One region of the Xanthomonas sp. SS genome, then DNA from elsewhere that is predicted to be linked to it. Evidence: riboswitches for the same ligand, from Rfam matches in the RefSeq annotation. Region 1 holds a riboswitch; the other holds the start of a gene.
What was found. Region 1 has a riboswitch for cobalamin ahead of HEP74_RS20435 (ribonucleoside-diphosphate reductase subunit alpha). Riboswitches for the same ligand answer to the same signal wherever they lie in the genome.

Region 1 (4,053 bases):
CGCCGCGGCCAGCCAGACCAGCAGCGCGCAGGCGGCCAGCAATGCCACCGAGAAGCGGCGCACGCCATGGCCGCGGCGTTCGCCGGAGAACGCCACCCACAACGGATCGGGCGTGGCCAGCTTGAGCCACATCGCACCGTCTTCGCCGCGGCGCAGTTGGCGCCCCGAGCCGAGCTGACCGGCGGCGCGCCGTTGTACTTCGTCGGCCAGCACGCCGGCGCGCTTGGCGGCCGGCGGCGGATCGTGCCGGACCTGCAGCCCAGCCTCGTGCAGGGCCGGCTCCAACACCGCGGCCGATGGCGAGCGCTGCAGCGCCTCGGCGACATTGGCGAACCCGTCCAGCGTGCGCAGCAGCTGTTGCGCGGCCGGACGCAGCGCCAGTTCGCGGCCGAGCAGCAGCGCCATCAGGCCGGCACCAGCCAGTACCAGCGCGATCACCAGCGCCAGTTGCCCGAACAGGCTACGCGGCCAGCCATCGCCGGTGCGGCGGATGCGGCTCATGGCGCGGCCTGCGGCGGCACGTAGACGTAGCCGATGCCCCACACGGTCTGGATCAGCCGCGGCGTGCGCGCATCGTCTTCGAGCAACTTGCGCAATCGCGCCACGGTGACGTCGATGCTGCGCGCGAAGGCGTCGTGTTCGCGGCCGTGCGCCAGGCTCATCAGGCGGTCGCGGCTGAGCGGCTGCTGCGGATGCCGCAGCAGTACCGACAGCACCGCGAATTCGGCGGTGGTCAGCTTCAACGGCTGTCCGTCGCGGCTGAGTTCGCGCCGGCCCAGGTGCAGGCGGAAGCGGCCGAAGCCGATTTCGCCGCCGTCCGGCTGCGGCGCGCCGGCGCCGGCCTGTCCGGTACGGCGCAGCACCGCGCGGATCCGCGCCAGCAGCTCGCGCGGGTTGACCGGCTTGGGCAGGTAGTCGTCGGCGCCGATCTCCAGGCCGACGATGCGGTCGATCTCGTCGCCCTTGGCGGTGAGCATCACGATCGGCGTGGTGTCGCCCTGGCCGCGCAGGCGCCGGCAGATTTCCAGGCCGTTCTCGCCGGGCAGCATCAGGTCCAGCACCACCAGGTCGTAGTGGCCGCGCGCCAGCGCCTGCTGCAACTGGGCGCCGTCGGCCACCGCCTTCACCGAAAAGTCCTGGCTTTCCAGATAGCGGCGCAGCAGTTCGCGCAGACGTTCGTCGTCGTCGACCAGGAGCAGGCGGGCAGGGGCGTCGTTCATGGCCGCCACTATCGGCTGCGCCACGGTCGCCGGGCAACGCCCGCCGCCCGGATTGTGTAAGCGGATGTTTCCGGCGCCGCCGGCGGAAACATCCGCTGGCCAGAACGCAACACCTTGCGCCTGCGCGCGGCCTACCGTGTCTCCACCGCAGCGCCCGCGCTGCTCCACGGAGAACGACGATGACCTTCTCGCTACGCAATTCGCTGCTGCTGCTCGTCCTGGCCATGGGTGGCCTGACCACCCTGGCGGCGCCCGAGGCGCAGGCGCGCGAACGCACCCGTACCCGCACCGCCAGCCACGTGGACGGTGCCCGCAGTGCCGCGGTGAACGCCAGCGCCAGCGGCGCCCACGGCAGCCGCACGCGTGCGCGGCAATGGCAGGCCGATGGCCAGGGCAACGCGGCGGGCAGCAGCGGCGCGACCGCCAGCGGCGCCAACGGCGGCTCCGCCACGCGCCAGGGCAGCTTCTACCGCAACGCCGACGGCAGCGCCGGCCGCCAGGGCAGCGCCAGCGTCACCACGGCCAATGGCGGCAGCGCCAGCAGCAGCGGCAGCATGGCCAAGAACGCCGATGGCAGCGTCGCCGGCAGCCGCCAGACCAGCGCTACCGGCGCCAATGGCGGCAGCTACCAGGGCTCGACCACGCTGGCCGATGGAAGCGTCAGCCACACCGGCACCTGCACCAACGCCGCCGGCGAGGTCGTGGCCTGCCGCCCGTAGCCGTCCGCCACCGGCGTGGCGATCACGCGCCCGCGGTGGACAGTCCACCGCGGGCGCGATCGCCCATGTCGCCACTTTCCGTCCATCCTTTATTCGAGAACCGCCATGAAGACCGCCATTGCCCATGGGCTGCTGTGCAGCCTGTTGTTGGCCGGCACCGCCGCCGCACAGACCGCGCCGAGCGCCGCACAGAAGCAGAAACTGCAGCAAAAGCTCGAGACCGCCGACGCCAACGGCGATGGCCTGATCAGCCGCAGCGAAGCCGACGCGTCGCTGCCGCGCCTCGCCAAGCGTTTCGACGCGCTGGACCGCAACCACGACGGCCAACTGTCGGTGGATGAACTGCGCGCGGCCGTGCAGCAGGCCAAGCAACAGGCCGGACAGCGCGAACGCTGAGCCGGCGCGGGGGCTGTAATCCGAGTCCCAGCAGCGGCAGGCACCGCTCGCGTTCCATGGGCGCGAGCCGCGCGCGGTTGCCGTTCGTCCGCCCCCGGCGCGGCGGTTGCCCGCGCTCCGCGCAGTTGGCGCAGATCGGCGCGCACCGCCATGCACGGGCCGCCGCCGGCGGGCTCGCCGAGGCCCTTGCGGCATGGGCGCTCCAGCCGTTTCCAGGCCCGATTCGGCGCCCCGCTGCGGGGATTTGCGGCGTCGCCACGGCAAACGGTTGTCCCGCTTGGCTTTTCGAATTTATGACTACATTTAGCGTTGACGAGGCCCGGGGACCCCACTATCTTGTGGTGGTCGGTTCCAGCAGCCACCAGGCTGCGGGATCAAAAGGGAAGCCGGTGCGGCGCGCGAGCGCTCAGGCCGGCGCTGCCCCGCAGCGGTAATTGGGAACGAACCCGTCACCCGCACTGAGGCGCCCTGCCTTGGGAAGCGACGGGCTAGGAAACCGGCCATCGGCCGTCGCCCATAAGCCCGAAGACCTGCCGACAGCCGCGCGATGCACACAGCGCGGCGCCGACCGTTGAATCTCCGGGGGGAGATGGTCGGTGAAGCGTTGACCGCCCGCAGGCTCGCGCCTGCGCCGTCGCGGTCTCTGCGACACCGCGTCTCCACCCTGCTGATCCGGTCGGAGCGTTGCCTGCGAGGGTCGGGCAGCCAGGTGCACCACGCTTGGAGACCTTCATGAGCCAGACCCACAGCCTGCCGGCCGCAGCCCCCCTCGACACCGCCGATGTCGATCCCACGCCTGCTGCCGCCGCTGCCGCGCAGCCCGATACGGCCGCCAGCGAGCCGAGCAACGACCAGCGCGCCGTGACCTGGATCGTCAAGGACGGCGGCAACCGCCGCATGGCCTTCGACCGTTCGCGCCTGCAGCGCACCCTGGACCGGATCCATGCCGAGTTCCCGCAGCTGGACGTGGCCGACTACGAGCGCAAGGCGTTCGCCTTCGTCGAGAAGAAGGAAAGCCTGTCGGCCGACGAGATGGTCGACTACCTGATCCGCGAGGCCGAGTCGCGCGTGGACATCGCCACGCCGGAGTGGGAGTACTTCGCCGCGCGCCTGTACCTGCACCGCCTGTACAAGCGCGCCAGCAAGAACCGCTTCTACGATGCCGGCGAGAAGTACGGCTCCTACGTCGGCCTGCAGGAAAGCCTGGCCGACCGCGGCGTGTACTCGATCGACATCCTCAAGAACTACTCCAAGGACGAGCTGGCCGAAGCCGGCAAGATGATCGACCCGGAGCGCGACAAGCTGTTCGCCTACAACGGCCTGTACCTGCTGGCCACGCGCTACCTGGCCACCGACAACTCGCGCAAGGTCTACGAACTGCCGCAGGAGCGCTGGCTGACCATCGCGCTGTACCTGATGCAGGACGAAAAGCCACGCGAACGCCGCATGCAACTGGTCGGCGAGGCCTACTGGGCGCTGTCCAACCTGTTCATGACCGTGGCCACGCCCACGCTGGCCAACGCCGGCAAGATCGGCGGGCAGCTGTCGAGCTGCTTCATCGACACCGTGGACGACAGCCTGCAGGGCATCTACGACTCCAACACCGACGTGGCGCGCGTGTCCAAGCACGGCGGCGGCGTCGGCGCCTACCTGGGCTACGTGCGTTCGTCCGGCTCGGCGATCCGCGGGGTCAAGAATTCCAGCGGCGGCGTGGTGCC
Region 2 (4,053 bases), 530 kb from region 1:
CTACACCCAGCAGTTCGCCGCCGCCGCTTCGCGCGCCAACCGCCTGGCATTGGAAAGCGCTGAGAGCGTGTTCGGCGTGCAGCTGAAGACCTTCGAGAAGAACGTCGCCGCGACCACCGGCTTCCTCGGCGAGCTCACCGAAGCGCGCGACATCGGCAGCGTGCAGTCGCTGTGGCCGAAGGGCCTGCAGATCGCCCGCGACAACTTCGAGCGGCTGGCCACGGCCAACCAGGAAATGTTCGGCCTCGGCCTGAAGACCTCCGAAGCCATCGGCCAGCTCGCCAAGAGCCAGTTCGAGGCGGCCAGCGATCAGGCCGCGCCGAAGGCTAAGACCAAATAAGTCCACTGCGGCGCAGCCGCACGACTGACCAGTGGTACGCGCGGGTCCCTCCCCCCGCGCAGCCAAGACCCGGTAGATCCCTCCCTCTACCGGGTCTTTTTTATGGCCGGGATTTGGGATTCGAGATTTGGGATTCGCAAGTGCGGGCATTCCTGCGCTGCTTGCCAGGGTCTAGGGCCGAAGTTTTTCCAGTCCGGCATCCGGGCTGAAAGCCCCTCCTGCACATCAGGCCTTTGCTCGCGGAAGTGCTTCCTGCGCTGCGTGCGCTCCGGCCAGGTGCCGGCTCAGCCCTGCGCCATCTGCACGCCCTGCCATGGACTCAGCGACGCCGCCAGCGCCGCCGGGTCCGGCTGCGGCCGATACGGCAGCCGCCCCCAGCACGGTATCGGCAGCCGCTCCTGCAGCATGCGCATGTTGGCGTCGATGCGCTCCATCGCCGGATCGATCTCGTTGCCGATCCAGCCGATGCAGCGCAGGCCGTCGGCGGCGATCGCTGCGGCGGTGAGCCGGGCATGGTTGAGGCAGCCCAGGCGCAGGCCGACCACCAGGACTACCGGCAGCGCCAGCGCGCGCGCCAGATCGGCCTGCTCCAGGCTCGCCGACAGCGGCGCCGCCCAGCCGCCGACGCCTTCCACCACCACCACGTCGGCTTGCGCACGCAACCGCGCGAAAGCCTCGGCGATCGGCGCCAATTCCACGCACACCCCGGCGTCGGCCGCGGCCAGTTCCGGTGCCAGCGGCAGCGGCAAGGCGTAGGGATTGAGGTCGGCATAGTCCGGGCGCGGCATGCTCGCCGCCTGCAGCGCCAGTGCATCCTCGTTGCGCCAGCCGTCCGCGCTGCGCTCGCAGCCGCTGGCGACCGGCTTCATGCCCACCGCCGTCTGCCCGCGCGCGCGCAACGCGTGCAGCAGCGCGGTGCTGGCGACGGTCTTGCCGATGCCGGTATCGGTGCCGGTGACGTAGAAGGCGGGAAAGCGCATCGTGGCAGGATCCTCGAAGTCGGCGCATGCGGCGCGGGCGCGCAGGATAGCCGGCGCGCCGCGTCAGCGCTGCCCGTCTGTACCGATGCGCTCGGGAGTGGCGCCTCGGGATGTCGCCCTGCCTCGCGCCTCGACCGGCGCTGGCGCGCAGGCCGCCATCGGCCGCTGCTAAACTCGCGCGATGTTCGCTTCCTCTTCGCTCACCGGCAGCAAGCCGGAACAGTACGCCCAACTGCTCGCGCAGGCCCGTTCCCTGGTCAGCGGCGAGCCCGACCGCATCGCCAATGCCGCCAACCTGGCGGCGCTGGTGTACCACGCGCTGCCGCGGCTGAACTGGGTCGGCTTCTACCTGTACGACGGCAAGGAACTGGTGGTCGGCCCGTTCCAGGGCCTGCCCGCCTGCGTGCGCATCCCGCTGCACAAGGGCGTGTGCGGCGCCGCCGCCAGCAGCGGCCAGACCCAGCGCATCGACGACGTCGAGGCCTTTCCCGGGCATATCGCCTGCGATGCGGCCTCGCGCTCGGAGCTGGTGGTGCCGCTGCTGCGCGCCGGCGAGCTGATCGGCGTGTTCGACCTGGACAGCCCGGACCTGGCGCGCTTCGACGCCGACGATCAGCACGGCCTGGAAGCGATCGCGCAGGTCTTCGTCGACGCGCTGCGATGAGCACCGAAAAACTGCGCAACATCGGCCCCAAGAGCGCGGCCTGGCTGCGCCAGGTCGGCCTGCGCACGCAGGAGGACCTGACTGCGGCCGGCGCGGTCGGCGCGTTCCTGAAGGTCAAGCGCGCCGGCTTCAAGCCCAGCCTCAACCTGCTGTATTCGCTGGAAGGGGCGCTGACCGGCTGCCATTGGCAGGAACTGCCCGAGGCGCGGCGCGCGCAGCTGCTCGGCGAGCTGGAAGCCGCGGCGGCGCAGCTGCCGGCGCAGCGCGGCCTGCCGGTGGCCGGACCGGTGGCGACCACCCATTTCGACCGCGACGGCGACCATAGCGATACGCCGTATGCCGACGACGCGTCCGGCGGCCATGCCTACGACGCCGAGCGCGACCACGGACGCGACGACGACGGCCACGCCGGCGAGCGCGACGCCGACTGATCCGCGCGTCACGCCGGCGATCGCGTACAATCGCGCCGCTTCAAGGTGACCTGCCGGCCCCGGCCTGCAGGTTGAAACGGGAAGCCGGTGCGTCTTGCGACAAGGCCGGCGCTGCCCCCGCAACGGTAAGCGATCCGCGCTGACGACTTGCGCCACTGTGCCTTGGGCATGGGAAGGCGTCGCAGCCGGGAGTCCGACTCCCAGATCGCCAGCCCGGAGACCGGCCTTGCAGTTCACTGGTTGCGATGCGGAGGGCGTCGCGGCGTGCCGCGCCGCGTCTGGCGCCGTCCGCTTGCACCCTCGGTTCGCGACTCCTTTGCCGTCACAGCGCGCCCGCGCGCCGGAGTTGCCCCATGTCGTTCCGCCTGCTTTCGGTCGCGATCGCGTCCGTCCTGTCCCTGCCCTCGCTGGCGCTCGCCGCCGATGCCGCCACCGACCTGGACCAGGTCCTGGTCACCGCCACCCGCACCCAGATCTCGGTCGAGGACAGCGTGGTCCCGGCACAGGTGATCGACCGCGCCGAGATCGAGCGCAGCCAGGCCACGTCGCTGGCGCAGCTGCTGCAGGGCCGCGCCGGCATCGGCGTGTCCAACCAGGGCGGGCTGGGCAAGCTGACCACGCTGAGCCTGCGCGGCAGCGAATCGGACCACGTGCTGGTGCTGGTGGACGGCGTGCGCATCGGCTCGGCCAGCGCCGGCCTGGCCGCGTTCCAGGACCTGCCGCTGAGCCAGATCGATCGCATCGAGATCGTGCGCGGCCCGCGCTCGAGCCTGTACGGCTCCGATGCGATCGGCGGCGTGATCCAGATCTTCACCCGCCACGGCGGCCAGGGCCTGCAGCAGAACCTGAGCCTGGGCGCCGGCAGTCACGGCCTGCGCGAGGCCAGCGCCGGCTTCAGCAACCGCGGCGAGCGCGGCTGGCTGTCGGTGCAGGGCGGCTACCAGAACAGCGACGGCATCAATGCCTGCAACGGCTCGGCCACGCTGTTCGCCGGCTGCTTCGTCGATGAGCCGGACCGCGACGGCTACCGCAACACCTCACTCAGCGCGCGCGGCGGCTATGCGCTGAGCGACACGCTGCGCATCGAAGGCCAGGCGCTGAACATCGACAGCCGCAACGAGTACGACGGCGATGCGCTGTTCGCCGGCAACGAGGCCGACAACACCCAGCAGGTGTTCGGCGGCAAGCTCGACTGGACCCCGTCCGAGCGCGTGCACCTGGCCGCGCAGCTCGGCCGCAACACCGATCAGGCCGACAGCTACTACCACGCCGCCGGCAGCGACACGCGCAGCTTCGTCAGCACCTTCGACAGCCGCCGCGACACCGCCTCGCTGCAGGGCGATTTCGGCCTGGCCGAAGGCCACTTGCTCAGCGCCGGCGCCGACTGGCAGCGCGAGGAAGTCACCGGCACCACCGCCTTCGATGTGGACCAGCGCGACAACACCGGCGTGTTCGCCGAGTACCAGGGCCGCTTCGGCGCGCAGCAGGTGCAGGCCAGCGTGCGCAGCGACGACAACGAGCAGTTCGGCCAGCACACCACCGGCAGCCTCGGCTGGGGCCTGGCGCTGGACGGCGGCTTCAAGCTCACCGCCAGCCTCGGCACCGGCTTCAAGGCGCCGACCTTCAACGACCTGTACT

Region 2: linked by a shared signal. The riboswitch ahead of btuB (TonB-dependent vitamin B12 receptor) and the one ahead of HEP74_RS20435 (ribonucleoside-diphosphate reductase subunit alpha) in region 1 are both predicted to bind cobalamin.

The regions. Positions count from the first base shown of each region.
Region 1 covers NZ_CP051190.1:4,826,021-4,830,073, reverse strand. The annotation lists gene HEP74_RS20455 (ATP-binding protein) at 1-501, opposite strand, end outside; gene ompR (osmolarity response regulator transcription factor OmpR) at 498-1,220, opposite strand; gene HEP74_RS20445 (hypothetical protein) at 1,400-1,939, shown strand; gene HEP74_RS20440 (EF-hand domain-containing protein) at 2,045-2,335, shown strand; cobalamin riboswitch at 2,665-2,887, shown strand; gene HEP74_RS20435 (ribonucleoside-diphosphate reductase subunit alpha) at 3,068-4,053, shown strand, end outside.
Region 2 covers NZ_CP051190.1:4,295,718-4,299,770, forward strand. The annotation lists gene HEP74_RS18030 (phasin family protein) at 1-340, shown strand, start outside; gene bioD (dethiobiotin synthase) at 625-1,320, opposite strand; gene msrC (free L-methionine (R)-S-oxide reductase MsrC) at 1,502-1,984, shown strand; gene HEP74_RS18045 (TfoX/Sxy family protein) at 1,981-2,415, shown strand; cobalamin riboswitch at 2,442-2,658, shown strand; gene btuB (TonB-dependent vitamin B12 receptor) at 2,769-4,053, shown strand, end outside.